DNA from 2 places in the Kribbella sp. NPDC051586 genome. Region 1 is predicted to be linked to the other one. Evidence: riboswitches for the same ligand, from Rfam matches in the RefSeq annotation. Region 1 holds a riboswitch; the other holds the start of a gene.

Region 1 (3,398 bases):
CTCGTTCGCGGACTACCACGTGTCGCGGAACGTTTCGTACGCCTTGATCGGCGAGGAGCTGGACGACGACGGCTGTGCGGAGCTGATCGAGCCGTACCGCGGCCATCGCTTCCGGGTGCAACGGCTGTTGGAGCTGGCCGGCATCGGTCATCCCCGGTACGGCCCGCGCATGGCGCTGCCTACCCACACTCCGGGCGCGACGCATCGGCTGCGCTAGCCCGGGCACTGGGTTCCCACCATGACCATCAACGGGGACGGCCTGTATCTCGTGGCGGGCCTGGCGCTGCTGCTCGGCGCCGTTCTGCCCCGCCTGCTCCGCCGGTACGCCGTGTCCGCGCCGATCGGCTTCCTCGGCGCCGGCCTGCTCCTCGGACTCGCGGTCGACCAGTCCCACCTCAGCCCGATCGTCGAGTCCGGCCTGACCGAGCACCTCGCCGAGCTGACGATCCTGGTCGCCCTGATGGGCGTCGGCCTGGCGATCGACCGCCCGATCGGGTGGCACCGGTGGAAGGTGACCTGGCGGCTCCTGCTGGTCGGAATGCCCGCTTGTATCGCCGCCGTCGCCGGTGCGGGCTGGCTGCTCGGCCTGGCTCCGGCGACCGCCCTGCTGCTCGGCGCCGTCCTCGCGCCGACCGATCCGGTCCTCGCCTCGGACGTACAGGTACAGGGGCCGTCGACCGGTGCGGAGGCCGAGCCGGAGGAGGACGACGAGGTCCGCTTCGCGCTGACCTCGGAAGCCGGCCTGAACGACGGCCTGGCCTTTCCTTTCGTCTATGCGGCGGTGTTCGGGGCCACCAAGGGTGCGGTGGGCGGCTGGGCGCTCGAATGGTTCGCCTGGGATCTGGTCGGGCGGACCGTGATCGGCGTGCTCGTCGGCCTTGGCGTCGGCTGGCTGCTCGGCAAGATGGCCTTCTCCGCGCCGTCGCGCACCTTCCGCCTGGCCGACTCGCGTGAACCCGTGCTGGCGCTAGCGATGACGCTGGGCGTCTACGGGCTCGCCCAGGTGCTGCACGGGTACGGGTTCGTCGCCGTGTTCATCGCCGCACTGACGCTCCGCGCGGCCGAGCGGCATCACGACTTCCACGAGGACCTGCACGGGTTCGTCGAGCAGCTCGAACACATCCTGACCTGGGGGATCCTGCTGCTCCTCGGATCCGCGATCACCGCCGGGCTGCTCCGGCCGCTGACCGTCGCCGGTGCCGCGCTGGGCGTCCTGCTGGTGCTGGTGATCCGTCCCCTGACCGCCTGGGTCGCCTTGGCCGGTACGCCGCTGCGTCGCTCCGAGCGCTGGGTGACTGCCGCGTTCGGTATCCGCGGCGTCGGATCGGTGTTCTACCTGGCGTACGCCGGTGCCGATTTCGGCGCCGACCTACCGTGGTTGTGGGCGACCGTCGGCTTCACCGTCGTGCTGAGTGTGGTGGTCCACGGCGTCGCCGCGACGCCCCTGATGCGGATGCTCGACGTACGCCGGGACCGGGCCGCCTGAGCGCTCCGCAACTGAGATCGACCGTCTCGGATGGTGGGATCACAAGACACAATATGGACCCGATTGGGTAATCTCGGGGGCAGCTCATCCAGAGGGACTGAGGGAAACGGCCCGTTGACGTCCCGGCAACCCTCCCCGCCGTACGCCCGTCCGGGCCGAAAGCGAGGGAACGGTGCCAAATCCGTCCCGCGCCGAGATCCGGCTCCCGGGGAAGATGAGAGGGGAACCTCACTCATGAGCCTGACCGCCACCCACACGATCCGTGAAGGTGCCTTCGGCAACGGTACGCACCTGAGCTGTCGCGCCTGTGGGGCGAAGTCGCCGCTCGGCCCGTTCTACGCCTGTATGGAGTGCTTCGGTCCGCTCGAGGTCGGGTACGACTACCCGACCATCACCCGGGCGCAGATCGAGGCCGGTCCGAAGAACATCTGGCGCTACCAGCCGCTGCTGCCCGTCCCGGTCGACGTGGCCAGCTACCCGAACACCGAGCCGGGGTACACGCGGCTCATCGACGCCCGCAACCTGGCCCGTGAGCTCGGCCTCCGCAAGCTGTGGGTGAAGGACGACTCCGGGAACCCGACGCACTCCTTCAAGGACCGCGTCGTGGCCTCCGCGCTGAGCGCGACCCGCGAGCTGGGTATGAAGGTCTTCGCCTGCCCCTCCACCGGCAACCTGGCCAACGCCGTCGCCGCGGCCGCCGCCCGGGCCGGGATCCGCTCGGTCGTGTTCATCCCCAAGGACCTGGAGCGGCCGAAGATCATCACCACCGCCGTGTACGGCGGGACGCTGGTCGCGGTCGACGGCAACTACGACGACGTGAACAAGCTGGCCTCCGAGATCGCCGGCGAGGAGGAGGGCTGGGCCTTCGTCAACGTCAACGTCCGGCCGTACTACTCCGAGGGCTCCAAGACGCTGGCCTTCGAGATCGCCGAGCAGCTCGGCTGGCGGCTGCCGCAGCAGATCGTGATCCCGGTCGCGTCCGGTTCGCAGCTCACCAAGATCGACAAGGGCTTCACCGAGCTCGGCAAGCTCGGGCTCGTCGACGCCACCGACTACAAGGTGTACGGCGCGCAGGCGACCGGCTGCTCGCCGGTGGCGCAGGCGTTCCGTGACGGCCACGACGTGGTCAAGCCGGTCAAGCCGGACACCATCGCGAAGTCGCTGGCGATCGGCAACCCGGCCGACGGGCCGTACGTCCTGGATGTCGCCCGCCGGACCGGTGGCGCGATCGAGGACGTCAGCGACGAAGAGGTCGTCGAGGGCATCCAGCTGCTGGCCCGGACCGAGGGCGTCTTCGCCGAGACCGCGGGCGGGGTGACCGTCGCGACGCTGAAGAAGCTGATCGCGACCGGCCGGCTCGACCCCGAGGCCGAGACCGTCATCATCAACTCCGGCGACGGGCTGAAGACGCTCGACGCCGTGGCCGACCGGGTCGGCCCCAAGGTGACCATCCCCGCGTCGTACGACGCCTTCGTGAAGGCAGGCCTGCAGTGAGTGTGAGCGTTCGGGTTCCGACCATCCTGCGTCCGTACACCCAGGGCGTGTCCGAGGTGTCCGCGGAGGGCTCGACGCTGACCGAGGTGCTCGACTCGCTGGACGCGTCGTACCCCGGGATCAAGGGGCGCGTCCTGGACGAGTCGGGTGCGCTCCGCCGGTTCGTGAACGTGTATGTCGACGACGACGACGTCCGCTTCGCCGACGGCCTGCAGACTTCGATCAAGGACGGCGGCCAGGTCTCGATCATCCCGGCGGTCGCGGGCGGCTGATTAAGCTGCGGTAATGCGCGCGGTTGTGGTGGAGCAGTACGGCGTCGTGCCTGTCGTACGGGAGGTTCCGCAGCCTGAGCCGGCATCCGGTGCGGTCGTCCTGCGGGTCGAGGCGACCGGCCTGTGCCGCAGCGACTGGCATGGGT
Region 2 (3,398 bases), on a different contig from region 1:
ACCGTGGGTGCGGCGTGGGCGTCCGACTTCGGTCTGCCCGACGATCCGGAGCAGTTCGAGGACCTGTTGGCTTACTCGCCGTTGCATCGCGTCAGCGACGGCACGTCATACCCGGCGACGCTCGTGGTCACCGGCGACCACGATGACCGGGTGGTTCCGTTGCACAGCCACAAGTTCATGGCGACGCTGCAGCATGCCCAGGCCGGTCCGCAGCCCGTCTTGACTCGGGTGGAGGTCAACACCGGCCATGGCTTCGGCAAACCTGCCGCGATGGTCGCGGCCGAATGGGCGGACCTACTGGCGTTCGCTGCTCACCATGTAGGTCTCGTACCTCCTGAGCAGTAGGAGGCTGCTGGACTACCAGATCCGGGGAGCTTGGAGGTCGCGGGGATCGTCGGACGGCTGACAGCCGTGCGCGGTCTCCGTGTACTCCGCCCGCGGACCACTGGTGGCCAGCGTGCGTACTGCGCTGACGAGCCGGTCCACGTGCTCGCGGGTGGTCCCGAGGCCGAGGCTCGCGCGGACCGCCGTACCGTGCTCGGGGGAGTCGGCGAGGAGGTGGCCGACGAGCGGGTGGGCGCAGAACTTGCCGTCCCGTACGCCGACGCCGTACTCCGCGCTCAGCGCCGCCGAGACGAGCGTCGAGGTCAGACCGGCGACGGTGAAGCAGACGGTGCCGACACGGTCCGCGTCCTCGGCGAAGATCGAGTACGTCGTGACTCCGTCGATCTGAGCGAGCCCCGTCCGGAGGCGGGTGAGCAGGCTGCGCTCGTGCTGCTCGATCGCGTCGCGGTGCTTGCTGATCGCGGCACAGGCGCTCGCCAGCGCGATGGCGCCGATGACGTTGGGGGAGCCGCCCTCGTGCCGCGCCGGGCCGGTCGCCCACACCACGGTGTCGTCGGTGACCGCGTGCGTCGCCCCGCCGCCGTACAGGTACGGGTCGGCGGCGTCGAGCCAGTCGGAGCGACCGATCAGCGCGCCGGCACCGTACGGCGCGTAGAGCTTGTGACCGGACAGCGCGACCCAGTCGACATCCAGGGTGGAGATGTCGACCGGACGGTGCGGCGCCAGCTGTGCCGCGTCGAGACAAACCCGTGCGCCGTGCGCCTTGGCCACCTTGGCGATCTCCGCGATCGGGAAGATCTCGCCGGTGACGTTGGACGCGCCGGTGATCACGACGAGCCGCGGGCCGTCAGGCGCTTCGCGGAGTGCGTCGGCGACCGCGGTCACGGCCTCGGTGGAGCTGGACGGCGCGGCCAGGCGAACGGTCCGCTCGGCCGGCCAGGGCAGGAGAGCGGCGTGGTGCTCGGACTCGAACACGATCACAGTCGCGTCCGCCGGCACCGCACGAGCCAGCAGGTTGAGCGCGTCGGTGGTCTGCCGGGTGAAGATCACCTGGTCGTCCTCGCGCGCTCCGACGAAGGCATGCACCTCTTGGCGAGCACGCTCGTACCACTGGGTGGTGATGCGTGAGGCGTACCCGTTGCCACGGTGCACCGACGCGTACGACGGCAGCGCCGCCTCCACGCTGGCCCGGACGGACTCCAGGCACGGCGCGCTCGCTCCGTGGTCGAAGTTCGCGTAGTCGGTGACCCGGCCGTCGGCCAGCGGGACCAGGAGGTCCGAACCGACCGTGGCGGGGATGCTGCCGGTACTCCGGTGCGCCACGGTGAGTCGCGGCGTCGTCGTACTGGCAGGCTCGAGGATGGAGAGGATCGACATGCTGCTGCTCCCGGGAAGTCCGCACTTGCCGAGCGGGGTATCCGCACGGCCTGGTCTTCACCCGGGGCACCCCACCGCGGAGGAGGGTTGCCGGCCAGCTAGCCGGGGCTTGTCGCTGACACTCATGACCTGCCGAACACGGTAACGAACGGGATACGGCGACCGCCAGTGGCTATCTCACATTCCGGGACTGGCGAACATATCTTGAGACGGCGCAGACTGTGCACATGATCGGACGACTGCACCACCTCGCGATCGACTGCCCGGAGCCGCTGGAACTGGCGCGGTTCTACTCGGCGCTGCTCGGCAAGCCCATCACCTACCAGAGCGAGGACTGGGTGGTTGTCGCCGACAACGACCACACTTCGGGTCTGGGCTTCCAGCGCGCCGTCGACCATCGGCGCCCGCAGTGGCCGGACCCGGAGCGACCGCAGCAGATGCATCTGGATGTCATGGTCGACGACGTCGAGGCGGCCGGACCGCAGGTGCTGGCACTCGGCGCCCGGCGACTCGCCGAGACGGTCTACGAGGATCCAGCTGGTCACCCGTTCTGTCTGATCCCGCGACCCGGCTGGGCTCCGCCGGTGAACGACTAACCAATTCGCTGTCGGCGCTGCTGCCGTGTTGGACTGGCGCCATGACGTTGGATGCCGCGGTGTGGAGAGCACCTGCTGTCGAGCGACCGGACGGTTCGCTGACCGCACCTGAACGCGAGCTGCTGCAGGGCTATCTGGATTCCTACCGCACCACGCTGCTGCTCAAATGCGCCGGGCTGACCGCAGAGCAGCTGGCCGAGCGGCCCTCGCCGCCGTCCAACCTCTCGCTGCTCGGACTGATCCGGCACCTCACCAAGGTCGAGCGGATCTGGTTCCGCATCCACTTCGCCGACGAGCCGGCGGATCCGCTGTTCGCGCCCGAGCTCGGCAAGGACGCGGACTTCGAGCTGATCGATCCGGCCGATGCGCAGGCGGCGTACGAGGGTCTGATCGAGGAGTGGAAGCTCTCCGACGAGGCTGCTGCGGACCATTCGCTGGATGACCGCTTCACCTTCGGCGGTACCGAGTCGACGCTCCGGATGATCTACATCCACCTGATCGGCGAGTACGGCCGCCACTGTGGTCACGCCGACCTTTTGCGGGAGCAACTCGACGGCACTACGGGCGCATAACACGACCTCCAGCACTTCTAGGCTGCCGCCGTGCCGTTCACCCTCGCCCACCCCGCGGCAGTCCTCCCGCTGGTCCGTCGGCCCTTCGTCACCTCGGCCCTGGTCGCCGGCGCGGTGGCGCCAGATCTGCTGTACGTCGGCCCGATCTACCGGTTCGCCACGCAGCACATCAACGGCAACTTCACCCTGACCCTCACCCACGAGTTCACGTCGGCGTTGTGGCTGGATCCGCTGATCGCGCTCGTGCTACTCGCGGTCTACAACCTGCTCTTGAGGCGACCCCTCGTCGCCCTCGCTCCACCGGCACTCGCCGCGCGGCTGCCGTCGTCGGTCCGCCCCAGCCTGTTGTGGACGTTGGTTTCGGCCGTGATCGGCGCGGTCACGCACGTCGTCTGGGATTCGTTCACCCACGGAGACGGGTACTTCGTCCGTCACTTCCCTGGCGTGTTCCGCGCCGCCGTGACGCCGGCCTGGGACGTCAACCGCATCCTCCAGTACGTCAGCACGA

The links. Region 1 has a riboswitch for S-adenosylmethionine ahead of thrC (threonine synthase). Riboswitches for the same ligand answer to the same signal wherever they lie in the genome.
Region 2: another riboswitch for S-adenosylmethionine. It lies ahead of ACIA58_RS12755 (aminotransferase class V-fold PLP-dependent enzyme); the one in region 1 lies ahead of thrC (threonine synthase).

The regions. Positions count from the first base shown of each region.
Region 1 is NZ_JBITDF010000004.1:827,230-830,627, reverse strand. It holds gene ACIA58_RS30830 (DNA-3-methyladenine glycosylase family protein) at 1-217, shown strand, start outside; gene ACIA58_RS30825 (cation:proton antiporter) at 239-1,486, shown strand; SAM riboswitch class I at 1,568-1,707, shown strand; gene thrC (threonine synthase) at 1,721-2,980, shown strand; gene ACIA58_RS30815 (ubiquitin-like small modifier protein 1) at 2,977-3,252, shown strand; gene ACIA58_RS30810 (zinc-dependent alcohol dehydrogenase family protein) at 3,266-3,398, shown strand, end outside.
Region 2 is NZ_JBITDF010000002.1:484,977-488,374, reverse strand. It holds gene ACIA58_RS12760 (prolyl oligopeptidase family protein) at 1-345, shown strand, start outside; gene ACIA58_RS12755 (aminotransferase class V-fold PLP-dependent enzyme) at 358-1,722, opposite strand; SAM riboswitch class IV at 1,739-1,852, opposite strand; gene ACIA58_RS12750 (VOC family protein) at 1,950-2,318, shown strand; gene ACIA58_RS12745 (DinB family protein) at 2,360-2,890, shown strand; gene ACIA58_RS12740 (DUF4184 family protein) at 2,921-3,398, shown strand, end outside.